DNA from 4 places in the Pseudomonas sp. SB113 genome. Region 1 is predicted to be linked to each of the others. Evidence: predicted binding sites of a transcription regulator. Region 1 holds the regulator's gene; each other region holds the start of a gene.
What was found. Region 1 encodes FliA, which starts transcription of late flagellar genes. Its sites were predicted from a motif close to CTAAAGTTTNNNNNNNNNNNGCCGNTAA; they were not measured.

Region 1 (7,135 bases):
TCCATCACGCCACGCTTGACCGCGATATTGCGCAGAATGGTCGGGTCCATGCCCTTGCCGTCATCGGTGATCGACAGCAGGATGTGGTCGCCTTCCTGCTCCGCCGCCAGGATCACCTTGCCGCCACGGGACTTGCCCGAGGCTTCGCGTTCTTCCGGGGTTTCGACACCGTGGTCGACAGCGTTGCGCACCAAGTGGACCAGCGGGTCGGCCAGGGCCTCGACAAGGTTTTTGTCGAGGTCGGTTTCTTCACCCACCAGTTCCAGGTTGATCTCTTTCTTCAGCTGGCGCGCGAGGTCGCGAACCAGGCGCGGGAAGCGGCCGAAGACTTTCTTGATCGGTTGCATCCGCGTTTTCATCACCGCGGTTTGCAGGTCGGCGGTGACCACGTCGAGGTTCGACACGGCCTTCTGCATGGCTTCATCGCCGCTGCTCAGGCCCAGGCGCACCAGGCGGTTACGCACCAGTACCAGTTCGCCGACCATGTTCATGATGTCGTCCAGCCGCGCGGTATCGACCCGTACGGTGGTTTCGGCTTCACTGGCCGGTTTTTCCGCGACCGGTGCGGCGGCGGCACGCGCTGGCGCCGGGGCAGCAGCCGGCGCAGGCGCAGGCTTGGCGGCTGGCGCGGCGGCGGCTTTGGCGGCAACCGGTGCCGCCGTGGCCGCAGCGGCGGCTGGGGCTGGGGCGACTTCGGTGAACTTGCCCTTGCCGTGCAGATCGTCCAGCAGCGCTTCGAATTCGTGATCGGAGATCAACCCATCGTCCGCCGGCTTGGCACCGGCAGCCGGTGCTGCGGCTGTAGCGGCGACTGCCGGCAAGGCGTCGGCCGCGAAGGTGCCCTTGCCATGCAATTGGTCGAGCAACGCTTCGAATTCGTCGTCAGTGATGTCGGTGCTGGCAGGCGCGGCAGGCGCATCCGCAGCAGCGGCGGCAGGGGCCACGGCATCAGCCGCGAACTGGCCTTTGCCGTGCAATTGGTCGAGCAAAGACTCGAACTCAGCGTCGGTAATGTCTTCGCTGCTCGGCGCGGCAGCCGGGGCAACGGCTGCCGGCGCTTCGGCCTCGGCCTTGACGGCGCTGAGGGAGCTGAGCAGTTGCTCGAACTCGCTGTCCGTCACATCCGCTTCAGGCTCCGCCACCGGTTCCGGTGCGGCTTCGACCACCGGCGCTGCCGAGGTGTCGGCCGGCTCTGCGTAGCGCGCCAGGGCGGCCAGCAGTTCCGGAGTGGCTGCGGTGATCGGGGCACGCTCGCGAACTTCGCTGAACATGCCGTTGACCGCATCCAGTGCTTCGAGAATCACGTCCATCAACTCCGAATCAACGTGACGCTCACCCTTGCGCAGGATGTCGAACACGTTCTCGGCGATGTGGCAGCACTCCACCAGCTCATGGAGCTGGAGGAAGCCGGCGCCCCCTTTTACAGTATGAAAACCGCGAAAAATTGCATTGAGCAGGTTCGCATCATCCGGGCGGCTTTCCAGCTCGACCAGTTGTTCGGACAGTTGCTCTAAAATTTCGCCGGCCTCTACAAGGAAATCCTGAAGGATCTCTTCATCGGCGCCGAAGCTCATGTGGGTGCTCCTTAGAAGCCTAAACTGGATAACAGGTCATCTACGTCATCCTGACCTGACACAACGTCTTCACGTTTATCGGCATGAATCTGCGGACCTTCACCCTTGGCGAGATGTTTTTGTGGATCTTTTTCAGAGAGGATCGCTTCGCGGTCATGTTCGATGCCGGCAAAACGGTCGACCTGGCCGGCCATGAGTACCAATTTGAGCAGGTTGCTTTCCACTTCGGTGACCAACTGGGTCACACGCTTGATCACCTGACCGGTCAGGTCCTGGTAATCCTGGGCGAGCAGAATGTCATTGAGGTTGCTGGAAACCGTGCGGTTTTCCTGCTCGCTGCGTGACAAAAACCCTTCAACCCGACGGGCCAGCTCACGAAACTCTTCTGCACCGACTTCACGGCGCATGAAGCGGCCCCAGTCAACGCTCAGGGCCTGGGCTTCCGTGGCCATGCCGTTAACCAGAGGCGTGGCGTTTTCCACCAGGTCCATGGTGCGGTTGGCCGCCGCCTCGGTCAGCCTGACCACATAGGACAGGCGTTCGGTGGCGTCGGTGATCTGCGAAATCTCTTCGGCCTGGGGCATGTGCGGGTCAATCTGGAAATTGACGATCGCACTGTGCAGCTCGCGTGTGAGCTTGCCCACTTCCTGGTACAGGCCGCGGTCACGGGTCTGGTTAAGCTCATGGATTAACTGCACAGCGTCGCCGAAATGGCCTTTTTCAAGGCTGTCGACCAACTGGTGAGCATGCTTTTTCAGGGTCGACTCAAAGTCGCCCTGTGACGTTTCTTTATGCTCCATAGCTCCCCCGCGATGGCATTAGCCGTGGATGCGTTCGAAGATCTTTTCGATCTTCTCTTTCAAGGCCTGTGCAGTGAATGGTTTGACTACGTAACCGTTGACCCCGGCCTGGGCGGCTTCGATGATCTGTTCACGCTTGGCTTCGGCGGTCACCATCAACACGGGGAGGCTGCGCAATTTTTCGTCGGCACGCACGTGGCGCAACAAGTCGATACCGGTCATGCCCGGCATGTTCCAGTCCGTTACCAGAAAGTCGATGCTCCCGCTGTTGAGGATCGGAATCGCCGTAAGGCCGTCATCCGCCTCGACCGTGTTTGTGAACCCAAGGTCACGCAACAGGTTTTTTATGATCCGCCGCATCGTTGAGAAGTCATCAACGATGAGGATTTTCATGTTCTTGTCCAATTCGACCTCCAAGCAGTCTTAAACGCGCCCAGCACCTGGACGCGCCATTTCAATCAACAGGCATTACACAAAAAGGACTGCCGGGGGCACCACGGCCCGAGCCCGCGAAGGCCTATCACCTTCGCGGTATCGCGTTGCAATGCTCCCCCACACTGCCTGTCAGCGCGCTCGCCACTCTCCCAAACGCCCCCGCAAGCGGGCGGCGCACTGGCTGTGCAACTGGCTGACACGCGATTCGCTGACCCCCAGGACCTCACCGATTTCCTTGAGGTTCAGCTCTTCGTCGTAGTACAGCGCCAACACCAACCGCTCGCGCTCCGGCAAGTTGGCAATGGCGTCCGCCAACGCCCCCTGGAAACGCTCATCTTCCAGGTCACGCGACGGCTCCATATGAGCGCTCGCGCCGTCCTCATGCAGCCCTTCGTGTTCGCCGTCCTGCAACAGGTCGTCGAAACTGAACAGGCGGCTGCCCAAGGTATCGTTCAAAATCCCGTAATAATCGTCGAGACTCAATTGGAGTTCGGCCGCAACTTCGTGATCTTTAGCGTCGCGACCGGTTTTTGCTTCAATTGCACGAATTGCGTCACTGACCATGCGGGTATTTCGGTGCACCGAACGCGGCGCCCAGTCACCCTTGCGCACCTCGTCGAGCATCGCGCCACGGATGCGGATCCCCGCATAAGTCTCGAAGCTCGCGCCCTTGCTCGCGTCGTACTTGGTCGACACTTCGAGCAGGCCGATCATGCCCGCCTGGATCAGGTCTTCGACCTGGACGCTGGCGGGCAGGCGTGCCAACAGGTGATAGGCAATGCGCTTGACCAGCGGCGCATAGCGCTCGATCAATTCGCCCTGGCTGTCACGGGCAGATTTCTTGTACACGTTATAGCCGTTCGCTGTCATAGCACCGGTCCCGCACTCGTCTGATGCACCAATCGCTCGACGAAAAACTCCAGATGCCCCCGAGGGTTGGCGGGCAACGGCCAGGTATCGACCTTCTGGGCAATAGCCTTGAACGCCAATGCGCATTTGGAACGAGGGAACGCTTCGTAGACTGCACGCTGCTTTTGCACAGCCTTGCGCACACACTCGTCGTAAGGAACCGCACCGACGTATTGTAAGGCGACATCGAGAAAGCGATCCGTGACCTTGGTCAACTTGGCGAACAGGTTGCGACCTTCCTGCGGGCTCTGGGCCATGTTGGCCAAGACGCGGAAGCGGTTCATGCCGTAGTCACGGTTAAGCAGTTTGATCAGGGCGTAGGCGTCGGTGATCGAGGTGGGTTCATCGCAGACCACCAGCAAGACTTCCTGCGCCGCGCGCACGAAGCTGACCACGGACTCGCCGATCCCGGCGGCGGTGTCGATCACCAGCACGTCGAGGTTGTCGCCGATGTCACTGAATGCCTGGATCAGGCCGGCATGCTGCGCCGGGCTCAGGTGCACCATGCTCTGGGTGCCGGAGGCGGCCGGCACGATGCGGATCCCGCCAGGGCCCTGGAGCAGCACGTCGCGCAGCTCACAGCGCCCCTCGATCACATCGGCAAGCGTGTGTTTGGGCGTCAGCCCCAGCAGAACGTCGACGTTCGCCAGCCCCAGGTCAGCATCCAGCAGCATGACGCGACGGCCAAGCTCTGCCAGGGCCAGGGACAAATTCACTGACACGTTAGTTTTCCCGACGCCACCTTTGCCGCCGGTCACCGCGATCACCTGTACGGGATGCATGCTGCCCATTTTATTTCTTTACCTTGTCTTGCTTAGACGCAGGCTACATGGCTTGGCCGCGTGAATCGCTTGCAGACCATCGATGTAGGTACATTTCACGGTGTTCATCACGCCTCAACCCACCCGTTTTGCCGGGTTGTGATAGAGGTCGGCGAACATGTCGGCCATCGCTTCCTCGCTAGGCTCTTCTTGCATTTGCACGCTGACGGCGCGGCTGACCAACTGATGACGGCGCGGCAGATGCAAATCATCCGGGATCCGCGGCCCGTCGGTCAGGTAGGCAACCGGTAGTTCATGGCTGATAGCCAGGCTCAACACTTCGCCCAGGCTGGCGGTTTCATCCAGTTTAGTCAGGATGCAACCGGCCAAACCGCAACGCTTGTAGCTGTGGTACGCAGCGGTAAGAACCTGTTTCTGGCTGGTGGTTGCAAGCACCAGGTAATTTTTCGACTTGATGCCACGCCCGGCCAGGCTTTCCAGCTGCATGCGCAATGCCGGATCGCTGGCTTGCAGGCCAGCGGTGTCGATCAGCACTACGCGTTTGCGCAGCAACGGGTCGAGCGCGTTGGCCAGGGATTGGCCCGGGTCGACGTGGGTGACCGGCACATTGAGGATACGGCCCAAGGTCTTGAGCTGTTCCTGGGCGCCGATGCGGTAGCTGTCCATGCTCACCAGCGCGATGTTATTCGCGCCGTACTTGAGCACATAGCGCGCCGCCAGCTTGGCGAGGGTGGTGGTCTTGCCCATGCCGGCAGGGCCGACCATGGCGATCACACCGCCCTCTTCCAGGGGTTCGATTTCCGGGGTGGCGATCATCCGCGCCAGGTGGGCCAGCAACATGCGCCAGGCCTGGCGAGGCTCTTCGATTTCGGTGGTCAGGGCCAGCAGGTCACGGGACAGCGGGCCGGACAGGCCAATGCGTTGCAGGCGGCGCCAGAGGTTGGCCTGGTGCGGTTTGCTGCCTTGCAGCTGGGTCCAGGCCAGCGAGCCCAGCTGCACTTCCAGCAGCTCGCGCAGGCCGTTGAGTTCAAAACGCATCGAGTCGAATACACGCTGATCGACTGCGGCGGCCGGGGCTGGCGCGGCAGGACGCGGCGGTTCGATGAACGTTGGCTCAACCAGCGGTTCGGCGGCGGTCAGCGGCAGGCCGGCGAACAATTGGCGGTTGGTGGTGGCATCGCTGTCGCCACGCATGCTCAGTTCGGCCTGGGCCGAGACGATGCGCGAAGCGGTCTTGCGCAGTTCGTCTTCGAGTTCCATGTTCGGCACACGCGGCGCCAATGCCGAGGGGGTGTAATCCAGGGCAGCCGTCAGCTCGACACCGCCGGCAATACGACGGTTACCGATAATCGCAGCATCGGCACCCAGCTCATCGCGGACCAGTTTCATGGCCTGACGCATATCGGCGGCGAAAAAACGCTTAACTTGCATAACCCACTACCCTCAGCCGTTGGGCCCTACTGTCGCGACGATAGTCACTTGCTTGTTGTCAGGAATTTCCTGATAAGCCAAAACGTGCAAATTCGGTACTGCCAGACGTCCAAACCGCGACAACATCGCCCGGACCGGGCCTGCCACCAGCAGAATCACCGGTTGGCCCTGCATTTCCTGGCGCTGTGCGGCGTCGATCAACGAACGCTGCAGTTTCTCAGCCATGCTTGGCTCCAGCAGAACGCCCTCTTCCTGGCCTTGTCCTGCCTTCTGAATACTATTGAGCAATATCTGTTCCAACCTTGGTTCCAAGGTGATCACAGGCAGCTCGGAGTCAAGCCCTACAATGCTTTGCACGATTGCGCGGGACAATCCGACACGCACCGCCGCCACCAGCGCGGCAGTATCTTGACTCTTGGCGGCATTGTTGGCGATGGCCTCGGCAATGCTGCGAATGTCGCGTACGGGCACCTGTTCGGCCAGCAGCGCCTGCAGCACCTTGAGCAGTTGCGACAACGACAGCACGCCCGGCACCAGCTCTTCTGCCAGTTTTGGCGAAGCCTTGCCCAGCAAGCCCATCAATTGCTGGACTTCTTCGTGGCCGATCAGCTCGTGGGAGTGCTTGTACAGAATCTGATTGAGGTGAGTGGCAACCACGGTACTGGCGTCCACCACGGTGTAGCCCAGGGACTGCGCCTGGCTGCGCTGGCTGATTTCGATCCACACCGCGTCCAGGCCAAAAGCCGGATCTTTGGCGGTAATGCCGTTGAGGCTGCCGAATACCTGGCCGGGGTTGATTGCCAGCTCGCGGTCCGGGTAGATCTCGGCTTCGGCCAGGATCACGCCCATCAGGGTCAGGCGGTAGGCACTGGGTGCCAGGTCGAGGTTGTCGCGGATATGCACGGTGGGCATCAGGAAGCCCAGGTCCTGGGACAGCTTCTTGCGCACGCCCTTGATCCGCGCGAGCAACTGGCCACCCTGGTTGCGGTCGACCAGCGGAATCAAGCGGTAGCCGACTTCCAGGCCAATCATGTCGATTGGCGTCACGTCGTCCCAGCCCAACTCCTTGGTTTCCTGGGCGCGGGCCGGCGATGGCAACAGTTCCTGCTGGCGCGCAACTTCTTGCAGGGCTTGGACCTTGACCGCGTTTTGCTTCTTCCAGAACAGGTAGGCACCACCGCCCGCCATGGCCGCCATGCTCAGG
Region 2 (7,135 bases), on a different contig from region 1:
TGGTGCGCACGCTCAAGTCTGGTGCGCTATGCTTTTTTATGCGGGTGATCAACATTTTTTTGGCGCCATAAAAAGTGCAAAAAGATTTTGCCAGCCCGTCATGTATTTTCTTATTTTTCTTATTTGCAGATTTGGTTGTTTTTAGGCTAAAGATAGCTCGTCGTCCGTCGACATAAGAGGTGACACGCCTTTAGCGTGAAACGCTCCGTTATCTAATGATGCTTCGTTAGGAGAAGGTCATGACCAGCAGCAACCAAATGGCTCGTTCCGGGTTGACCGTTAAGTGGCGGTTGATGCTCTCCACTTTCATCATCATTGCCGCTTTCTTTGGATTGTCGGCTTATCTGATTTATCAGATAAAAGTAGCGACTGATAATACCGGTGCGTTGTTTAATCAGGACTTTGCTAATATGGAGAAAGTCGATGGTATTGATGGTCTGCTCACTAGGGCAGATATCAATATTCTACGGATGATTGCAATAGGTGACCCCATACAGATTCCTGAATGGAAAAAACAGAACGAAAGTTCATTTTTTCAGATTGATGATTTAGTTTCTTCTCTGGCAGGACGAGCATCCGGCGCACCTTCAAATAATGATGCTGAAAAACTTAAAAGTGATTATGAAAAGATGCGTGACGGCATGCGCCATCAAACTGCTGTTATTGAGTCGGGCGATATTGCTGGTGCTGCGAAGGTTAACCGAGAGGAAGTGAAGCCTTTTGCGGAGCGGGTTTTCCAGACGCTTCACTCGATGCGCGAGCTGGGAAAAAATCAAGCAGGTCAGAGGTATAAGGAGCAATTAGCGAGTGCTGATTTCACGCGCGGGATGGCCTTAGTTACGACGCTTTTAATAGTGGTGCTTAGCGTTATTATTACTCTATTGACCACGCGTAGTATTATTGGATCAATCGGCGGTGAGCCTAGCATGGTTGCTGATTTTACTCGTAATATCGCCGAAGGTGATCTCACCAAATCGATCACGGTTTCGAAAGGCGATGAAACCAGCGTCGTATTTGCGGTAGGTGTAATGCAGCAACAGCTAAGACAAACACTACAGCAAATCTTTAATTCGTCGAAACAACTCTCTGACGCTGCCGAAAAATTGACGACTGTTACTGAAGTTAGTGCTAGTAGCATGAAACGTCAAAATGATGAATTGGATATGGCTGCAACAGCGGTGAATGAGATGACCAGCGCCGTCGAAGAGGTTGCGCGTAACGCTGAACATACCGCTCGTTCCTCGGGAAGCGCTACCGGCGCAGCAGAAGAGGGTATGGCACTAGTTAGGCAAACCTCTATAGCAGTCGACAATGTGGGGAATGACATCGGCAAGACATCGAATTTGCTAGGGGATTTGGCGGAGCAGTCTCGTGATATAGGCAAGGTTCTAGATGTCATTCGGGGCCTTGCAGAACAAACAAATTTACTGGCATTAAACGCTGCGATCGAAGCGGCGCGAGCGGGGGAGGCAGGTCGAGGCTTCGCAGTGGTAGCCGATGAAGTCCGTGCGCTCGCCCATCGCACACAACAGTCAACTACTGAGATAGAGCGTTTGGTAACTAATGTTCAGAATGGTACAGAGCTTGCTGTAGGTTCTATGATCAGTAACACTGAGCTTGTGACAAAAACACTTAGCATTGCAGAAGGCGCCAACGAAGCGCTGGGTAGAATTAATTCAGCTGTAAGTGAAATCAATGATCTAAACCTTGTGATTGCCAGTGCATCGCAAGAGCAGGCGCATGTTGCGCGAGAGGTCGATCGCAATCTGGTAAATATCCGTGATCTGTCCGCTCAGTCAACTCAAGGCGCTGCTCACACGATGGGGGCGAGTCAAGAGTTGTCGCGCTTGGCTACAGATCTTAGTGCAATTGTTAGTCGTTTTCGACTGAGCTAACAAGTCAGGCTGATTTGGGAGTTACCTGTTAAAGACTTTTCTTGGGCTAATGGGTGACCTCTACATTTGTGGAGGCTCGCCCAAGAGCTACCTGTCCCAGCAGAACTGGATATCAGCATCTATCAGATTGCAGTTTTACCACTAGCCCAGTTCCGCCAGTCTGAGGGCATATCAGGTTCTCAAAGAAGTATTTACAACGAAGTAAAGGAGCGGCCGGGCAAGATGCGTCAACATCTAACCCGGTCACTTTCCCCGCAGACCATACCTGCAAGTCCAGCCAAGGCTCCTGCTTCGTGCACAAAGCGATATGAGCCTAGCACTGTTTATCCATACAGCAAAGGTCTTGCTTTTATGTCCTCCCCCATTATCCCTTGGATGGGCGGCAAACGCCGTCTGGCCGACCGCCTTATCCCTCTCTTCCCACCCCACGAATGCTACGTTGAAGTCTTTGCCGGCGGCGCCGCGCTCTACTTCATGCGTCCTCAGGCCGCCCCAGTTGAAGTCCTCAACGACATCAACGGCGACCTGGTGACGCTGTACCGCGTCGTGCAGAACCATCTGGAAGAATTCGTGCGCCAGTTCAAGTGGGCGCTCAGCTCGCGACAGGTATTCGAGTGGCAGAAGATGACCCGCCCTGAAACCCTCACAGACATTCAACGCGCCGCTCGTTTTTTCTACCTGCAGCACCATGCCTTTGCCGGCAAGGTGACAGGACAGACGTTTGGTACCGCAACCACTGGCCCGGCCATCAACCTGCTGCGGATCGAGGAGAACCTCTCGGCAGCATGGCAGCGGTTGTCCGGCACTTACGTCGAAAACCTCCCCTGGCTTGACTGCGCCGAGCGTTATGATCGCGCGCATACGTTCCACTACATGGATCCGCCTTACTGGCAGACCGCCGGCTATGGCGTGGATTTCCCCTTTGATAACTATGAGCTGATGGCTCAATTCATGAGGCGCAGCCAGGGCAAAGTGATGGTCAGCATCAATGACCACCCTGACATCCGGCACGTGTTTAAGGGGTTTCACTTTGAGACAGTGGACATCAGGTACAGCACGGCGAATCAGCGGCAGGGGAAAGCCGATGTCAGCGGAGAACTCGTGATCATGAATTGGGAGCCCGCCGCGCTGGGTGGGCTGTTCTAGGCAGAAGTCACCGTCGACAAGATAAATCGCTTCTGCCTACAAGAAAGAAGTCTCAGCACCGAAGCGAATGAGCGCGATTATGGTTGGACTTTGACGATTTATAACAGAATGTTGTCATGGCTTTTTTGCGACTGAAGATGATATCGAGAAGCTACTAAGCTAAGTGGCTTTTTTATGAAAACTCTACTGACTATAGGTTCTGCTCTGGTCGTCTCAGTGCCGCCTCTTGTTTTTGCGCAGAAATATCCAGTCAAAACACTTCAGGCCAATACGACTATTTGCTTTGATCGCAGCGATTGGGAAGAAATGGTTGCTGCATCTGTTGATCAGGATGCTGCTGCTGCGGCATCTCGACTTGTCTCTTCTGAAGCATGTCGTGTGGTATCTAAGTCAACTTGGGTGTTGTGCCTCGATAAGGCTGGAAATTCGGGATCATTGATCCAAATGCCTAGTGGCAAAGGGGCCCTCACATCGAATTCTTTCCTCAAGTAACCGCTCAGGAAACAGGCAAAAATCATACGCCAGTTAATTTCCTATATGCAAAATCAACTATAAGCCTGAGTGTAGAGAAGCCCTATGGCCCTAGTAAATCAGGATTGTGGGGCTTTTTTTGTTAGTGTTCCAACCCAAATAGGGCTGCACTTAGCAGTTTATTCCTTATCGATACGGTCCCATTCGTTCGCGGACTGTTCGTGCTCGTTGATGCAGTTCTCGCAAAGAAGGCTTCCGTAGTAGCCCTCTTGTTCCAGGGCTGTTGCGAGCTCTTTACCGTCAAGCACTATCTGGCACTCATTATGGTATCCGCCTGGGTCCGTCACTCCTTCGCATGTCCTCTGGAGATGGGGCGCAATGACTGCCTTTTGAGGGGCACTCAACTGGTCGAAACCCTGGTCTACGGCGAGCTTGGCTATTCCGCTCACCTTGGCGTCTTCGTTATCCAGATGGCCTTTGTCAAGAAGCTGTTTCAAAACCTCGATCTCATCACTCATTGATTTCACCTCAGGTCATGCGCTGTATGAGGCATAACGGTATCACCAAGGATGAAAGCTTAGGACAAATTTTTGGCTGAGGCTGTTGGCGCGGCAACCTTGCACACACCAGATGTGCTCGATGTCGGACATGGTTGCAAAATGCTATCAAGTTATTTTTGTTGCGGCCGATAGGCTTTTAACCTTCTCTGTAGAGCATGGAATCATGACGCTACGTAATCTTGGTATTGCCCTGCGGGCATCACTTTTTTTCACCCTCTTGGCTTTGCTCGTCCTCTTTCTCGGTGTAATGAGCCTGAACAAAATGGCTGATCTGTATCACGCGACGCAGTCCATCGCGAGGGATGCATTGACCCCCACCCGGCTTCTGGGCGAGCTTGCGGACACGACAACGCGCTTTCGCACGATGTCATATGTGGTGATGGTCAACCGTACTCAGGCCGACATTGAAAAGTCAGACGCGCGTTTGGAAGTGTTGACTAATAAGGCCAAGCGAATTATCGATGATTACGGCCCGCTGGTTAGCGGAGATGAAGAAGCTGCCAAGTTTCTTGAGTTCAAGGAAGCGCTTGGTAATTATCTCACAGCTCAGGACAAACTGCGGCAGGCTTCGCTTGCCAAGCGCGAAGCTGAGATTTCGGAGTTGATCAGTGGGGATCTAAAGCGTTACTCGGATCAAATGGCTCCGCTAGTAGATTGGCTGCTGGAAGTAAACCGTAAGGACTCGGAGGCTGCAGTAGCTGAATCCTCCAACGGCTACGCTACCGCACGTAACGTCATTATAGGAGTACTTATACTTACGGCCATTATGACCGCCTTGCTGGCGGTCATCCTGACGCGCAGCATTATTCGTCCTCTCAATGATGCCGTACGGGTGGCGGAGGACGTGGCGCGAGGTGATCTTACCCAGTCCGTGAAAGCCCAGGGGTGTGACGAGGTAACACGCCTGCAGCAAGCTCTAAAAACTATGCAGGCTAACCTTCGCGATACCTTGCAGCATATCTCCGGTTCGGCGACCCAAGTGGCATCGGCGGCCGAAGAACTTCACGCGGTGACCGAGGAAGGTTCTCGGTCGCTTCGGCAACAGAATGACGAGATTGAGCAAGCCGCCACTGCTGTCAATGAGATGACCACCGCAGTTGAAGAGGTTGCCAGCAATGCAGTGAGTACATCGATCGCTTCGCAACAGTCCAGCGCTTCGGCGATACAGGGCCTTCAGCGAGTCCAGGAAACGGTTAATGCTATTCAGCAGATGAATAAAGACGTCGAAGTGACGGCTGAGCAAGTTCGCAGTCTTGCTGAGCAGACGCGGGACATTGGCAAGGTGTTGGATGTCATCCGGGCCATCGCTGAGCAAACCAACCTTTTGGCCCTCAACGCGGCTATTGAGGCTGCCCGAGCGGGTGAGGCTGGGCGAGGCTTTGCCGTCGTTGCCGACGAAGTGCGGGCACTAGCCCACCGCACTCAGAAATCCACTCAGGAAATTGAGGTGATGGTTGGCGACATACAGCGAGGCAGCAGTCAGGCGGTAGAATCGATGCAAAACAGTAGTATTCGTGCCCAGAGCACGCTCGATGTGGCGCGCAGTGCGGGTGATGCTCTGGAGGAAATCACCCGCAGTGTTGGCGAAATCTCCGATCGTAATCTAGTCATAGCCAGTGCCGCTGAAGAGCAGGCCCAGGTGTCCCGGGAGGTTGATCGCAACTTGGTTAACATCCGTGATTTGTCAGCGCAATCCTCGGCGGGTGCCAGTCAGACCAACTCTGCGAGCCATGAGCTGTCGAGCTTGGCGGTTGAACTGAATCAGAGGGTTGGGCGGTTCAAAATCTAAATAGGGCCACTTCTGGTGTTCGCTGCGGTTTCGGTCAGAATAGGGCCGCAATAGGCCGCATGGGGCAACAAAGTTGTGCTGGGTTTATTGATTTTGACGGTCCAGAGCGTTCCTAAGTGATTATCGAAGGGGTTCGAATCTGGCCCTACGGCCGCATTCGAGCCGTAGCAGCCCCTCACACCTAGCAGCAGTCTGCCAAATTGCAAACATAAATCCGTAACCAACAAATGGCTGGCTATGGCACGAATCAGGCTGACGGGAGATAGGTACACCAGAGCTTCTTATCCTCGGCATTCCTACCGGGCTTCCAATAAACCTCGCCAGACAACTCGTTAGGCACCTTGTAGACGAGCTTCGTGTTGAGCTTGATGAGAGGGTTCAGCGACCGCAAACGGATTCCGTAGCCATCGCTCATGATGGTTTCAGTAGTATCGAATTTGAAATCTTTGTCATCCTTGCTGATGAACAAGCTGCCTTCAAGTGGTAGCCGACCTTCGTTGTCAGTGTTCTTGAAGGTCGCGTTCACGGTTAGGAATCGCGCATCAGGATCTGGCTTCACGGCGGAGTAGCGGTTGCCGGTATCGATTGATTTGCTGATGGTGCAGTCATTAACCGTCACATCGAAGTAGCCTACTTGACCATGCATGGCTTCCTGCTTCGCTTTAAGCCCTTTGAGGTAGCTTGTGGCATAGATGTTGTAGCTGTTCGTCGCGGTGTCGCCAATGGCGTATATCCGGCAGAAGAGAGTATCGGCGGTGTCCTTGGTCCACTTATGGTTCTTGTTCTGCTCAATGCCCGCATTTTCAGCCACGGTAAGGTCATGGGTCATCTGCAATGCAAGCCCTTTCTGACTAGCTAGATCCTTGATTTTCAGAACATCGGCATTGAAGTCTGAGCCTTTCCGGCGTGCGTAGAAGTCGGCCAAAATCGCATCTCTACCAAGCGCGAAGCGCAGAATCTGTGCTGTCGAAATGTCCTTCTGGTTAGAGAAAAAGTAGTCGTTCTCTCCCTCTGTGAGATTAGACCCATCGAACGTTACGGCTGAACAATCAAGCAGTTCAGTCTTCGTTTTGCCCTTCTGGGCACTTGTGGCAGAGGCGAAGCCGGGTATTGAGAGACTGATCATCAGAGCCAAGGTAAGGCGACTGCGGCACATTTCAAATCCTTTTTGCAAGTGGTGTGATGGGCGAAGCCTATTCGTATGGCAAGAAGCTATCAACCGAGTCGTCCCGCATTTTATAAACGCGCTCAAATGACTGCTTTTGGCCGATTGT
Region 3 (7,135 bases), on a different contig from region 1:
CGCCCGGCGGCCTGGTCGACTTGCTGGATATTGCCGCTCACTTCATCCGCCGTCGCCGCCTGCTCCTCCACCGCCGTGGCGATTTGCGCGAGGGTGTCGGTGACGTTCTGCACCGCGCCGGCAATCTCGCCCAGGCGCGTGCCCAAGCCGGTGACGGACTCGGCATCGGTCAACGCCTGCTCGCACGCGGCGCCCATCAGCGTCACCGCCTGGCTCACCGTGGCGCGCAGGCTGTCGACGGTGCCGGCGATCTGCGCCGTCGACGCCTGGGTGCGTTGCGACAGGCTGCGCACTTCATCGGCGACCACCGCAAAGCCCCGGCCCTGCTCGCCTGCGCGGGCGGCTTCGATGGCTGCGTTGAGCGCCAGCAGGTTGGTCTGCTCGGCGATGCCGCGAATGGTGTCGACCACCGACTGAATCTGCTGCCCTTGCTGGCTGACTTGCTGCAAGGCATCGGCGGTGTCGGTCAGGCGCTGGTTGAGCTGCTGGATGCTGGCGGTGGTGCGCTGGCTGTCGCGGCTGCTGTCTTCGGCGATGCGCCGGGTTTGCTGGGCACTGCCCGAGGCCTGTTCGCAGCTGCGCGCGACGCCCATGGACGTGGCGGCCAGTTGCGTGGCGGCGGCGGCGATCTGGCTGATCTGGTGCTGCTGGTCTTCGACTTCGCTGAGGGTGCTGCCCGATTGCGAATTAAGAGTGAGCACCGCCGAGCCGAGCTGCTGGGTTTCGTGATTGACGCCAAGCAGGCTGGTGCGTAACTGCACCACCGCGACGTTCAGCGCGGTGCTGATGGCCGCGAGTTCGTCGCGGCCCTCTACCGCCACTTCCACACACAGGTTACCGTCGCGCAGGGACTCGGCCAGTGTGGTGATGCCACTGGCGCTGCGACGGATGGACGCTTGCAGACACATGAACAGATAAAGCGCCGCCAGGGCCAACAGGCTGAACGTTGCCGCCATCGGTATGAATTGCGTGTTCGCATGTGCGCGGTAGTAGTCCAGGCGTGCATCCATCGACGTCAGCGACTGAACGCGCAGCGCGCCGAGCGACTCGAGCATGGCGTCGATACTGCGCTCGAAACCGGCCGTATCCAGCTTGATGCTGCCGCCGAACACGCCGTCGTCGAGCACTTTGAGTTCGTTATCCAACAACTGCAGGCTGGTGTCGTATTGCGCCGTCCACGGCTCCATTCCGGCGTACTGCTTGGCCTTGAGCGAAGCCGCAGCCTTGACCAGTTGATCCCGCGCATCGCCGATGCGGCTGCGCAAGTCGCGCATCTGCAAACGACTCTGCAAGGTGAACTGCCCCGAAGAAATCGAGGACTGCCCCACACTGGCCATGCGCCCGATGCGCTCGATCAGGTCGGGCGTTTGCTGGGTGCCCATCTGCATGAGCATGTAGGTTTCCAGCCAGGGGTCGAGGATCAGGCCGGCGTCGAGGGTGATCTGTTCGCGCAGGGCCTGCATCGCCGTCAGCGCGGCGGTGAAGCGGTCGTAGCCATCCGGCCACCAGCCCACGGTGCGCAGGGACGCGGAATCCATGCCCTTGACGGTGGCCTGCAACGCCTCGAAGCGGGCCAGGACATCAGCGCCGGCGTTCTGGGTTTTCAAGGCATCACCGAGGGCTTGCAGGCTTTGCAGGATCAGCGGGAAATTGGCATCCACCTTATCCATCGCCGCCTTCGCCGCCGGCGTGGGGGCATGCAGGATGTCCGCCGCCTTCCAGCGCGCAGCCAGGTTACGTTGGGCGGTCAACTGGCCATCCAGCGCATCCAGGGCCAACAGTTGACGAAGGCCGGACTGCTCAGCGGAAATCACGCTTAACTTGTCGCGATAGTCCTGGCCGATCATCCACAGGCTACCCGCCAGGGGCAGCATGAACAGGAAAAACAGAATCTGGAACTTACGCGCGAAACCGAAACGTCCGAGCAGGCGGATACCAGGTGATAAAAGGCTGTGCATGTCCGACCACTCCCGAAAACAACCCGCCCGGCGCACCGCTGGGCGAAGCCTTGAAATAAATGAAAGCAAAATGCCATGTCATTGATTGGTAAGGCTCTAGCAAGATACGGGCCGCTCACACTCAGCCCCGAAACAGGGCGTTCGCTGCACGAACGCCCCACCTCGCGTGCGCGAAAATGGGGCAAAAGCACTCAGTAGGGACAAGGCCGCTGTCACCGCCGGAGACGACTGACCGAGGCGCGCGCCAGAACGCCCTCAATCACAAGCATCCTATCGGCCGCGCGCGGGGAGAACTTGAAGGGCAGGACACGCCGTTGGAAGAAATACCGGCAGCGACCTATTTAGCCTGCATGTACCGGCTGAAATTATTGATGTGATCGTCCAGGTTGTCCTCAAGCATCATCCGGTACTGATCGCAGAAATACGTGAGCATCGCCTCGCGCTCCTCAGCCATCTGCTCGCCGGACTTAAAGTTGCGCGCACAGGCCCAGGCATTGAACCGCGTGGTGCCGAACATCATCGAGGCACTCACCTGGCCGAGGTTCTCGAATGTCTTGAGCTGCTCGTTCGACAGCTCGATATGCGCGTCTGCGCGGTCGTAGAAGGTTTGGTCGGTGGCGTCGGCCATTGCGGGTTCCTGGGTGAGCGAATGAGACGACCATTGGAGCATATCCTGCGGCTGGAGAGCAGGCGCCTCCCTGCGGAGGCGCCTTGAACATCACATCAATGCCAGCACCAGCCGCTCAAGCCCGATGCCGAACCCGGCGCCCTCTCGGTAAGCACCGCCACCTACCACTTGCTGCTGCGCACCCAGTGCGGGGCAGCGTACTTCGAAGCCATTGCCTTCAAGGTAGTAACTCAGCCCACGCTTTACCGCCAGGCTCAACTCATAGTCGAGCCCCAGCGTGTCCAGAAACCCGGAGCAAAGGGCTTGGCTGCGCTTTAGCGCCAGCGCGGGCTCTGGACTGAGAATTTCCAACCCCAACTGGGTAAATTCACGATAGCGACCGGCTTGCGGCCGCTCATACCGATAACACCGTGCCACGTAGAAAAACATGGCCTCACCCCGCTCGCCGAGCAAGGCTGCATTGCGCTCCTGGAACAGCGCGGTGGCCTCTGGGATCAGGCAACATTGGCGACCCGCCTTGTCATCGAAAGCCCACATCTGCCCGATGATTTCACTGCCGCCGGCTTTTTCAATAAACGTGTCCTGGCTCCACAACGCGGGCACGATAGCTTCTTCAGCTCCCGCTTCGATGAAGATAGCTCCGGAATCGTCCCTCTATCTCACGCATCGTTGCGGCTTCTTTCCCTGTCACGATTCGGGTTCCGCGCAGCATTGTCATGTCTTGAATCTCCATTTTTACAGGCAATAAAAAAGGCGCCATAGGCGCCTTGGTTTGGGTTCATTAAGTGATCAGAGCGTCTGGTCAATCAGTGAGCGCAAGCAACCACGGCACCTTGGGAAAGGTCCGTGAGAGTGATGGCGGTTGCTTTGCGAAAATTTGGTCATGGGCAATCCTTGCACACATGTAGGAATAGTTACAAGCAAGCTCAATTCAACAGCTCAGTAATCCACCGGGCCTGCTGTGCGATCTCTTGCGCCTTATCCTCCGGCACGGCCTGCCGCGCGCGCTCAAAGCTGGCCAGGGTCTTCTGCTTCTGACGCAGCATGCGCTGCCACTTGGCCAGGAACAGCGGGCTGCGTGCCTGCATCTGCACGGGGCCGAAGTACAGCTGTTCGGCGCTGTAGCTCACCGGTGTGGCGCGTTCGGCGACGATGATTTCGTAGTAGAAACGGTTTTCCCGCAACAACTCTTCACTGAGGATGGTGTAACCGTTTTGCATCAACCAGTGACGCAACGGTTGCTCGCCGCCGTTGGGTTGCAGGATCAGGCGTTCGCGGCCGCTGAGGTAGGCCTGGCCGCTGTCGAGGATGTCGCGGATCGTTTCGCCGCCCATGCCGCAGACGCTGATCGCGGTGATCGCGTCTGCCGGTTTTATCGCCGCCAGACCATCGGCGAGGCGCACCGTGACATGCTGCTCCAGGCCGTTCTCACGCACGGTGCGCTCAGCCGCCTGGAACGGTGTGATCGCCACCTCGCCCGCCACGGCCGCCTCTATCACGCCACGGCGCATCAAGGCCACCGGCAGGTAGCCATGGTCCGAGCCGATATCGGCCAGCCGCGCGCCCATCGGCACATTCGCCGCCACGCGCTCCAGGCGCATGGACAAGGTGTGTTCGTTCAACCTGTGTTCCTTTTTATTCGCCGGAAAATCGATCCCGGCTGTTGGTCAGATGCAACACCATCGCCGCCCGCGCCGCGTCCGGGTCCTGGCGTTTGATCGCGTTGAAGATCGCCTCATGTTCCAGGTTCGCCAGTTGCCCGAGCTTGGCAAAGTCCGCCCCGCCACGCTCGGCGCCTTTCACTTGGGTACGCGGAATCATCGCATTGCCCAGGTGCAGCATGATTTCGGTGAAGAAGCTATTGCCGGTGGCTTCGGCGATCAACTGGTGAAAGCGTTTGTCTTCTTCCACGCAGCTGTCGTTGTTGGCCAGCGAGGCCTGGTAGTCGTCCAGTGCGGCGCGCATGTGGGCAAGCTGCTCGTCGGTCCTGCGCACGGCGGCCAGTGCCACCGCCTGCACTTCCAGGCCCAGGCGCAGCTCGAGCATGTTGCGCACGCTGGCGACGGTGTCCACATGCAGGCGCAAGCCTTGCTGGGCATGTTGCGCGAGCACAAAGGTGCCGATGCCGTGGCGCGTCTCCACCAGCCCCGAGGCTTGCAACTTGGAGAGGGCCTCGCGCACCACGGTACGGCTCACCCCATGTTCGAGCACGATGGTGGATTCGGACGGCAGCTTTTCACCCGGCTTCAACTGCCCAAGCAGGATGCGCTGGGTCAGGGCGTCGAGCACGCCTTGGGCCAGGTTGTTGGAGCGTCTACGGACGGGGGGGCCGTTTTCAATGGGCATAGTTACGAATCCACGGGGTTGGGCAGGAGGGAGCTTAACATCCCGCCCCACGGCGTAACCCCACTGTAGGAGCGAGCTTGCTCGCGAAAAACCTGAGGGCGCCGCGTTTATTCAGGATGCCCGCATTATCGTTGACGTTTTTCGCGAGCAAGCTCGCTCCTACAGGTTAGGGCCCGAGTGAAAAAAGCGCCAAACTTGTATGACAACCAACATTTATGACCACCAACACGCCCTCTTCCAAAAGCGCACTCAACCTTCTTTAAACGCCACACAGACCCGCAAAATAACCAAAAACGCACTAAAACCTGGCCCTTATAAACACAAAAACATCATCACCACATTGCGAGCCCCAGAAAAGAACTTGTATGATGTCTATCAACAAGACACGCAAACCCGCATAAAAATAATCAGGGGGAGTTTTGAATTGTGAACAATTCAAGCCATGCATCTGCCGCACCAAACAGTGATTCGGTCCTCGCGCACGCCGTGAGAAAAGTGAAGGGCCATGTGCTCCCACTGTTCGTGATCATGTTCATCCTCAACTACATCGACCGGGTCAATATCGGCTTTGTGCGCACGCACATGGAACATGACCTGGGCATCGGCGCCGCGGCCTATGGGTTTGGCGCCGGGCTGTTCTTCATTGGCTACGCCCTCTTTGAAGTGCCCTCCAACATGCTGCTGCAAAAGGTCGGCGCGCGCATCTGGCTGACCCGCATCATGTTCACCTGGGGCATCGTCGCCACGCTGATGGCGTTCATCCAGAACGAAACCCACTTCTACATCCTGCGCTTTCTGCTGGGCGTGGCCGAAGCCGGCTTCTTCCCTGGGGTGATCTACTACTTCACGCGCTGGCTGCCGGGCGTGGAACGCGGTAAAGCCATCGCGATTTTCCTCAGTGGTTCGGCGGTGGCCTCGTTGATCTCCGGCCCGCTGTCAGGTGCACTGTTGCAGATCGAAGGGTTTGGCTTTCACGGCTGGCAATGGATGTTCGCCATCGAAGGCCTGGCCTCGGTGGTGATCGGTTTCTTTGTGTGGTTCTGGCTCGACTCCAAGCCCCACGACGCCAAATGGCTGACCCGCGAAGAACAGGATGTGCTGGTCAACGCCATCGACCAGGAACAACGCGAGCGTGAAGCCGTGGGCGGCGTCAAACCCACCCTCGGCAAGCTGCTAAAGGACCGTCAGATCCTGCTGTTCTGCGCCCTGTACTTCTGCATTCAACTGACGATCTACGCGGCGACGTTCTGGCTGCCGAGCATCATCAAGAAGATGGGTGACCTGAGCGATGTGCAGGTCGGCTTCTTCAACTCGATCCCGTGGCTGATCTCGATCATCGCCATGTATGCCTTCGCGACGCTGTCGGGCAAATTCAAGTTCCAACAGGCCTGGGTTGCGGCGGCGCTGTTGATTGCGGCGGCGGGCATGTTCATGTCCACCACCGGCGGGCCGATCTTCGCGTTCGTGGCGATCTGCTTTGCGGCCATTGGGTTCAAGTCGGCGTCCTCGCTGTTCTGGCCGATCCCACAGGGCTACCTGGATGCGCGTATCGCCGCTGCCGTGATCGCCTTGATCAACTCCATCGGCAACCTGGGTGGCTTCGTCGCGCCGACCACCTTTGGCTTCCTGGAGCAGACCACCGGTTCGATCCAGGGTGGCCTCTACGGTTTGGCCGGCACCTCGGTGCTCGCCGCGATCCTGGTGTTCTTTGCCAAGACCGCCCCCTCCGCCGCCTTGACGTCGCCAGGCGTGACGCCAACCAGCGCCACCCTCAGCAAACCTCTTTGAGCCTATCCAGGAACTTGCCATGAATACTCCCGTCGTCACCCATTTCCAGGTCATCCCCGTCGCCGGCCACGACAGCATGCTGCTCAACCTGAGCGGCGCCCATGGGCCGTTTTTTACCCGCAACATCGTGATTCTCAAGGACAGCTCGGGCAACACCGGCGTCGGTGAAGTGCCCGGTGGCGAACGCATCCGCGAAACCCTGGAAGACGCTCGTAGCCTGGTGATCGGCCAACCCATCGGCCAGTACCAGCGCATCCTCAACCAGATGCGCAGCACCTTTGCCTCACGGGATTCGGCTGGCCGTGGCCTGCAAACCTTCGACCTGCGCATCACCATCCATGCCGTCACCGCCATGGAAGCCGCCCTGCTCGACCTGCTGGGCCAGTTCCTCGAGGTCCCGGTGGCCGCCTTGCTC
Region 4 (7,135 bases), on a different contig from region 1:
CCTCGGCCGAGCCCCCTCACCATCGCGGCAAATCATGCCATCGCCCGGCGAACTCTCCTCAATCAGCGCCATGCCGCCCGGCTTGCAGATCGACATAAAGCTGAAGTGCGTGGCGTCGCTGATCTCCACATACTGCGTCGTTGCCTTTGGCAGCCGCTTGACCATGTCGGCGGACTCCAACTGCGGGTCCATATCCTCCGACGGCACGCCCCCCGCAATCACCAGCGCCGGTACCGGCAGCGCGGCCAGGCTGGCGTCGGTGAAACCGCGCGACAGGCCCAGGTCCAACGACACAATGGCGGTGACGCGCTTGTCGCTCAAATCAGCGGCCAACCGGGCCTTGCCGGCTGGCGTGCCGGCGGGGTTCATCTCCTGATAGCCGATGCAACCGCCGAGCTTGGGGTGGGCGTTGCAGTCGCGGCTGAACAGATCCGGATCGAAGCGCGCCCCGGCGATTTCCAGCACGGTCCAGCCGCCAAGGGAATGGCCCACGGCGGCAATCTGGTCATTCGCGACCGCACCAAAGGGCTTCGGCTGAGCCAACACCGCGTCGATCGCGCGACTCAGGTCGGCCGGGCGTTGCCATAACTGCGCGGCAGTTTGCGGGTTGCGATCCTTGGTGGTGGTGCCGGGGTGATTGACCGCCGCGACGATGTAGCCCCGATGCGCCAACGCACTGGCCAGCCACACCAGCTTGCCCCAGTTACCGCCATAACCGTGGGAGAGCACCACCAGCGGATGCTCACTGGCAGCTGGCGGTGCGTCGGGCACGGCGAGGGCACCGATGAACACCGCGTTGTCGGCGATCAGCGTGGGTTTGGCGGTGGCGGCGGCGGGGTACCAGACAACCAGCTCAAGTGGACGATTGTTTTGCGCATCGGGCAGGGTGGCGGTCTTGAAACCGACGGGGCTTTCGGCGGCGAAGACGGGAGCGGTCAGGCACAGCAATAGCAGGGCGGCGAGGGCGTTTTTCACGGTTGTTATCGTCCTTGATATGAGCGACGCATCATGCACTGAATTCCCCGTTCAGTGCCATGAGCCCCGCGCCGTTTTTTACCTGCCGTTAACGCCTACGCATGGGTCAACCCCGTCAACGTATCCGCAATGGTCTTGGTCCGCTGCGCCGTACCCTCCGTCGCCCGGCTCGACGCCTCCAGCACATCCAGCATCTCCCGCAGCGCGCCCACTCCGGTGGACTGGTCTTCAATCTGCTGGGCCACCCGCTGGATCTCACTCGACAACAAGTCAATATCCACACCAATTTCCGCCGCATTCTTACGTGTGATTTCCGCCAGCTTGCGCACCTCGTCCGCCACCACCGCAAAGCCGCGGCCCAGGTCGCCGGCGCGCGCCGCTTCAATCGCGGCGTTGAGCGCCAGCAAGTTGGTCTGCCCGGCGATCTGCTGGATCACCTGCACAATCGACTGGATACGCAAACTCGACCCCGCCAGCGTGCGCGCGCCCTCGACCGCGACATCCGCCTGGCTGGACAGCCCCTCCACCGTGGCCCCGGCCTGCGCAGACACCGTGTTCTGCTGGCCAATCGTGCCCACCAGTTCATCCATCGACGCATGCAACTCACCCGAGTAATGCTTGAGCTGCGACGCGATGTCCTCCTGCTGACGCTGGGCATGGGCCAGCACCAGGCCCAAGTCGGCCAGACCTTCGAACACCGGCAGGATATTGCGGTCCAGCCCACGGGTATTCAGAGTGTTGCTGAAGTCATTGTTCTTGTACGCGGTAATCTGCTTGACCACCACATGGTTCAACCCCGCCAGCTTCTTCACCTGGCGCCGTAGGAAAAATGCCTTGAACTCACCGTAATGGGCGATGAAATTGTCCACGTACTCATCACTGAAACTCGCACCCTTGGCCACCCGAAAGAAGAAAATCGCCGTCAGCGTCTGGTTCAGGTTCAAGCCCAAAATCTCCCCAAAGGTCGAAAACCCCGCCAACGGCACATCCCCAAAAATGCCGGCCATGCTGCCCAGTTCGGCGCCGTTGTTCAGCCGGCGCAGAATGCAGTCATTCAAAATCCCCGCCACCGGCTGGCCGCCCTTGCCGCGCAGGAACTGCTCATAGTCCAGGCGCGTCGTCTCCCGCAACGGCGTACGCCGCACCATCACCAACTCCTCACCCGGCGCCACGTCGCAATACAACTGCACGATCTGCTGCACATAATCGATGCGCGCGATTGAACGCACAAACAACTCACTGCCCACCCGAATCGCAAACGAATAATCCGCCAGCTTCGACTCCAGCGCCTGCGGCGCGCAACTGAACGCATCACACAGCGCCTGCACCATGCTCTTGATATTGCCGCTGCTGTCGATCACCTGGTCAATCGTGCGGTCCTCCACCGACGCCGTCAGCACACTGAAGGTCAAATCCGCCGCCTTGAAATTCTGGCTCTTGAACACCCCAAACCGCACATGCGCCGCCGTCTTCAGGAACACAATCTGCGCATGGTTCTGATAACTGCGCTGGCCGTCATGAATCAGCGTCTTCTGGAAATCCGACTTACCCCCGGCCGATCCCCCTACAAACAAACACGGAAACCGTCCCGACTCATACAGCGCCTCCATAAAAAACGACTCCGACGCCGACAACCCATCGAACACCACATACGCCAACGTATCGCGATGATCGATCGACGTACGCACCTGCACCCGCTTGATATTGGCCACCAACTTGGCAATCCGCTCCTGCATCCCCAACCGCTTACCGCCACCGCGAATGTCCTCACACTCCAGCGGCACCATCACCACCTCGGCCGAGGCGATCAGACTGTCGTCGAACAACTGCAACACAATCCGGTCCCAGCGCTCGCCGGTAGCGCAATACAGCGAATTGGGCGCATTGCAGAGTTCGCCGGAAGTGGTGCAGAGGCTGATGGTGGAGTGCGGGAAACGGCGCTTGAGCTTGGCGGCGATGGCGTCGATGTCCAGATGCGGCGAGATAAAGCCGGTGATCAGGGTGGGGGTGATACGCAGAGCAGTGAGTGCGGCGTCCAGGTTGTTGGCGGTGCTGGTGAGCGTGGCGGTGCCTTGACGATCGGCCCGGGCTTTTTTTAGAAGGGAGAGTGGGTTCATGTGGTGGACTCGATCGAGTGGGGGGGCAGGGGTAGGCGTACGATTAGTAGGGTTATCGGCAGGTTGGGTGGGGGCTGGAGGGGGAGGGTGGGGGATGCGACGGATGGACGCGGGTGTAGGGATGTTCCCCAATATTGACAGGCTGTTATCGGCCGATTGCGGCCGGTTGTGAGCGGCAGCTATCGGCCAAAAGGAGCCAGTCAGATGCGTCTATAAAATCAGAGACGTTTCAGTCTTCTCCGCCCTTCCCTAAACGTGGCAATAGATGGCAACATGCCTCTACTGCCCAAAACACATGACGAACGAAGCAGAGAGGGTAAGGATGCCTAGAAAGACTTTAGTTTTCGGAAACGGGCTAGGAATGGCATTGGATCCACGCCATTTTTCACTCACAAATGCAATGGCTGACGTATGGAATGATCCGTTTGCTATATCAGACATCCATAAAGACTTAATCAGTCAGTGCATGGGGGCCGTCGGCGCAATACCTCAAAGAGAAGACCAACTCGACCCTCTGCACCTGGTAATTTCTGCCTGTAAAACTCTTAGCAGTATAAATAGATCTCAGAGAATGAATGTGCATTGGCTTTCACAAGAAGGCCTTCAATTTCCTATTGCAGTCGGAAACTACATACACAAAGTTGCTACTAGATTGCATTTATATCATGGCGAACTGCCTCGACCATTCTTAGAGCCTTTAATTCGTTTTGTCCGAAATACAAAATCCCACATAGCAACCCTCAATTACGACAAACTGTTATATGGTGCATTTTTAGATGCTAATTTAATGGGCGCCTACAACACTACCACATTGGTAGATGGCATGGTCGGGGCTGGCTTTAGCTCTGACGCACTTGTACGACTATATAACAATAATTTTGGATACTACTTGCACCTTCATGGTTCCCCGTTATTTTTCGATCACCATGGGCTGGCGCGAAAAAGAGACCGTAATGAACTTGACCCCCATTCTCCCGAGGGCTCGGACCATATAGTTCTCACACATGTACGCCATAAGCGATCGGTAATCGGCTCATCAATAGTGCTGTCGACATACTGGAATTATCTAAACTTTAGTCTTAACGAATCGCAGGAAATTATTGTTTTCGGCTACTCTGGCGAAGACAGTCATTTGAATGATGTGATCGCGGCACACGCCCAATCCAAGCACATTGTAATCGTCGAATGGTCGGGCATAGGCCAGACCCAGCAGCAACGACTTGATTACTGGGCTCAAAAATTTAAGACGACAAACTTTCACCATTACTACTTGGCGAATATTTTGACATTCACACAGTGGGATCAAACATACTAAGCTAAAATTTTAATTTTAAAAAAAATATGACTGCAAACATTAAATTGGAATCCGGAAGTGCTTATGGAATTAGGTCCATGGAGTTGGTTGGAAATTGCAAAGCTCACCTCAAGCCTCTTGGTGCCAGGTGCTTTAGCTATTTTCGGTGTTTACATCCATCGCGTTACGAAAAAATTTGAACATCTGCAGTGGCGCAGTCAAAAGCTGACTGAAAAGCGTCTTGCTATATATGATGATCTTGCCCCTCAGCTCAATGATCTACTGTGCTACTACACATACGTTGGCAATTGGCGAGATATCCCCCCACCCGATATAATTGCAATGAAGCGCATCATCGACAAGAAGATTCACCTTGCCGCTCCGTTGTTCAGCGATGAGTTTTTTGCTTCATGCATCGAGTTTCAGAACCTTTGCTTCGAGACAAATACTGGTTGGGGCCGCGATAGCTGTCTTCGAACACCTTTCGAGCGTCGCAGAGACGCTTGGCTCAAAGAGTGGAATACCGAATGGGAGAGTTGCTTTAGCAAAGCAGCAGTCGACCCGACTCTTGTGCGCAAATCGCATCAACGTCTAATGGAAACGTTCTCGAAGGATATTGGCGTGCACCCTCTGGCAACCGCACGTTGAATGAAATAATGTAAAATTGATTATAGTAAATTCTTTTTACAGGCTGAAAACGAACAATTAGTGCCTTGGGTCGAAGGCGGACGTTGGCTAGTGGCTGCTGTCCGCCCTAAGTGAATGTCATTAGCAGCGTACTTCCGGTGAGAAATATTAACTTGCTGCCGATCCATACAGTCTTAGCTAATACCCTACGAGGGCACTGGTGCAGGACTGAGCGATTTCGTACTGTGGAGCAGAATAGATCTACTCCGAGGAAGGGCTGAAATGAAAAATAATTTTTACGACGATGAACCGAAAAGGGTTTGTGTGGGTTGCATTGGCGAAAGTTTTTTGCAGGAAAAAATCGCAGTTGAAGTTGCCGGGAAGTGTTCCTACTGTGATGAAACTAGTTCTCCGTGCATTGAAGTTGAAGAACTTGCGACTCAGGTCGAATCGGCTTTCGAAGCCCACTACGAGCGCACCGCTGAAGAGCCGAATGCCTTCGAGTCCGCGATGCATAGAGACAGCGAGATTGATTATGACTGGGATCGGGAAGGCGATCCCATCTTAGATGTGATAGCAGATATAGTAGGGTGTGAAGAAAACATTGCATCCGACGTGCTTGAGATTCTCAACGTAAAATACGATAACCGAGACCCAAGCGACTCGCATGATGAATGCGAGTTCGCCTTTGATTCCTACTACATACGGAAGAGTTCTTCCGCTGGAGATTGGGATGAATTATGGTTGCGACTAGAGCACGCGCTGAAGCATGAAAGTAGGCTTTTCAATCAGGAAGCTTTGACAATCCTGAACTCAGTCTTCGCCGATTTGCACAAAACGCGCTCACGCACTAATGGGTTGGCACTAATCAAAGCAGGTCTCGGCGAGAATATTTCTGCGCTTTATCGTGCGCGTGAATTCTACTCAGCTGAATCGTTGCAAAGCGCGCTAGTTAAGCCGGTTGAGGAGCTCGGACCACCTCCAGGACGGCTTGCCAAACCAGGCAGGATGAACTCATCCGGAATTGCGGTCTTCTATGGTGCTCTTGATTTAGGATCTGCTTTAGCCGAGGTTCGCCCGGTAGTTGGAAGTAATGTAGTAACGGCAAAGTTCAACATCATTCGTCCAATCACATTGCTTGATCTACGCGCATTGGAAGGTCTTCGCTGTGAAGGAAGCATTTTTAATCCGCTCTATGCAAAGGAGTTAGCGCGTCACGACTTTCTGCAAACACTCAGCAAACGCTTGGTACTCCCGGTGATGCCAAACGAACAGGATCACGAGTATTTGATCACCCAAGCGGTGGCCGACTATCTGGCTTCGCTTCAAACACCTAACGTGGACGGCATCATTTTCCCCTCTGTACAGGATGGGGTCGGAGTTAACGTTGTCTTGTTTCACAAGGCGGCGTGCGTGGAGTCGCTGGGCTATCCACCTTCGACTGAGTTCAATGCTCAGGTGGTGGATTATGATCCAGACACCGGAGATGTGTACCCTTGTTATACCCTTCAAATAAATCAGCCGGCTGTACCAACTAAAAAAGCTGAATTCGATTTCCCTTTTCTGGATTCCTACGAATCGAGCCAGATCCATGCCAAGCATCGAGAACCTTTCCTGAGGCTCGACCTGCAAACCTTGCAAGTCCATGCCATCAAAGCGGTAGAGGTGAAAGCGGAAGCAAAAGCAGTCATGGTGAGGGTAGACACTGCAAGTCCAAATCGAAAGTTACATTTCAGCGCCGACGATTTTTAAATATTTTGAGGGCGTTTGCTTTGTTGTCACCGTCCGCTTCTGGCCGATTTCTGCCTGTCGCGACTGACAGAATCGACCCAAAGTTGACTGTCAACAAGGGGCTGAGTCAGCTCAAGCAAACAGCAATTTTTGAGCCACGCATTCCTTGCAGGAATGCGCCACATAAAATTAATGAATTTTTATTATTGCTGTGTCTGGCGTAGCTTGATTTCAGAACATGGAGAACCGCCTTGAAATCATCCCCTCTCAACTCAGCTGAAAAATTTGATACCTCACGAGCCAATGAGTACGGACGACAGAGCCGTATTGCGCTAGCTGGATATGACGCCTGCCAAGACTTGGCTGCGTGCATGCTGGCGGCAAGCCTGGG

Region 2: the regulator FliA is predicted to act here: its motif matches at 4,177-4,204, upstream of AB1462_RS13590 (methyl-accepting chemotaxis protein).
Region 3: the regulator FliA is predicted to act here: its motif matches at 2,229-2,256, upstream of AB1462_RS22705 (methyl-accepting chemotaxis protein).
Region 4: the regulator FliA is predicted to act here: its motif matches at 3,145-3,172, upstream of AB1462_RS22815 (methyl-accepting chemotaxis protein).

Annotation. Positions count from the first base shown of each region.
Region 1 is NZ_JBFMHW010000007.1:162,862-169,996, reverse strand. Features, by position in the region: gene AB1462_RS11845 (chemotaxis protein CheA) at 1-1,574, opposite strand, end outside; gene AB1462_RS11840 (protein phosphatase CheZ) at 1,586-2,374, opposite strand; gene AB1462_RS11835 (chemotaxis response regulator CheY) at 2,393-2,767, opposite strand; gene fliA (RNA polymerase sigma factor FliA) at 2,939-3,679, opposite strand; gene fleN (flagellar synthesis regulator FleN) at 3,676-4,509, opposite strand; gene flhF (flagellar biosynthesis protein FlhF) at 4,615-5,931, opposite strand; gene flhA (flagellar biosynthesis protein FlhA) at 5,944-7,135, opposite strand, start outside.
Region 2 is NZ_JBFMHW010000008.1:245,467-252,601, forward strand. Features, by position in the region: gene AB1462_RS13570 (methyl-accepting chemotaxis protein) at 240-1,895, shown strand; gene AB1462_RS13575 (DNA adenine methylase) at 2,247-3,041, shown strand; gene AB1462_RS13580 (hypothetical protein) at 3,216-3,533, shown strand; gene AB1462_RS13585 (hypothetical protein) at 3,692-4,030, opposite strand; gene AB1462_RS13590 (methyl-accepting chemotaxis protein) at 4,236-5,861, shown strand; gene AB1462_RS13595 (hypothetical protein) at 6,109-7,017, opposite strand.
Region 3 is NZ_JBFMHW010000019.1:33,889-41,023, forward strand. Features, by position in the region: gene AB1462_RS22705 (methyl-accepting chemotaxis protein) at 1-1,958, opposite strand, end outside; gene AB1462_RS22710 (DUF3144 domain-containing protein) at 2,296-2,586, opposite strand; gene AB1462_RS22715 (ATP phosphoribosyltransferase regulatory subunit) at 2,677-3,222, opposite strand; gene AB1462_RS22720 (tRNA (adenine(22)-N(1))-methyltransferase TrmK) at 3,513-4,208, opposite strand; gene AB1462_RS22725 (FadR/GntR family transcriptional regulator) at 4,222-4,932, opposite strand; partial or broken gene AB1462_RS22730 (outer membrane lipoprotein carrier protein LolA) at 4,994-5,083, opposite strand; gene AB1462_RS22735 (MFS transporter) at 5,359-6,720, shown strand; gene gudD (glucarate dehydratase) at 6,740-7,135, shown strand, end outside.
Region 4 is NZ_JBFMHW010000019.1:50,343-57,477, reverse strand. Features, by position in the region: gene AB1462_RS22820 (alpha/beta hydrolase family protein) at 1-975, opposite strand, end outside; gene AB1462_RS22815 (methyl-accepting chemotaxis protein) at 1,071-3,092, opposite strand; gene AB1462_RS22810 (SIR2 family protein) at 3,415-4,407, shown strand; gene AB1462_RS22805 (hypothetical protein) at 4,471-5,034, shown strand; gene AB1462_RS22800 (RES domain-containing protein) at 5,296-6,765, shown strand; gene AB1462_RS22795 (class I SAM-dependent methyltransferase) at 6,996-7,135, shown strand, end outside.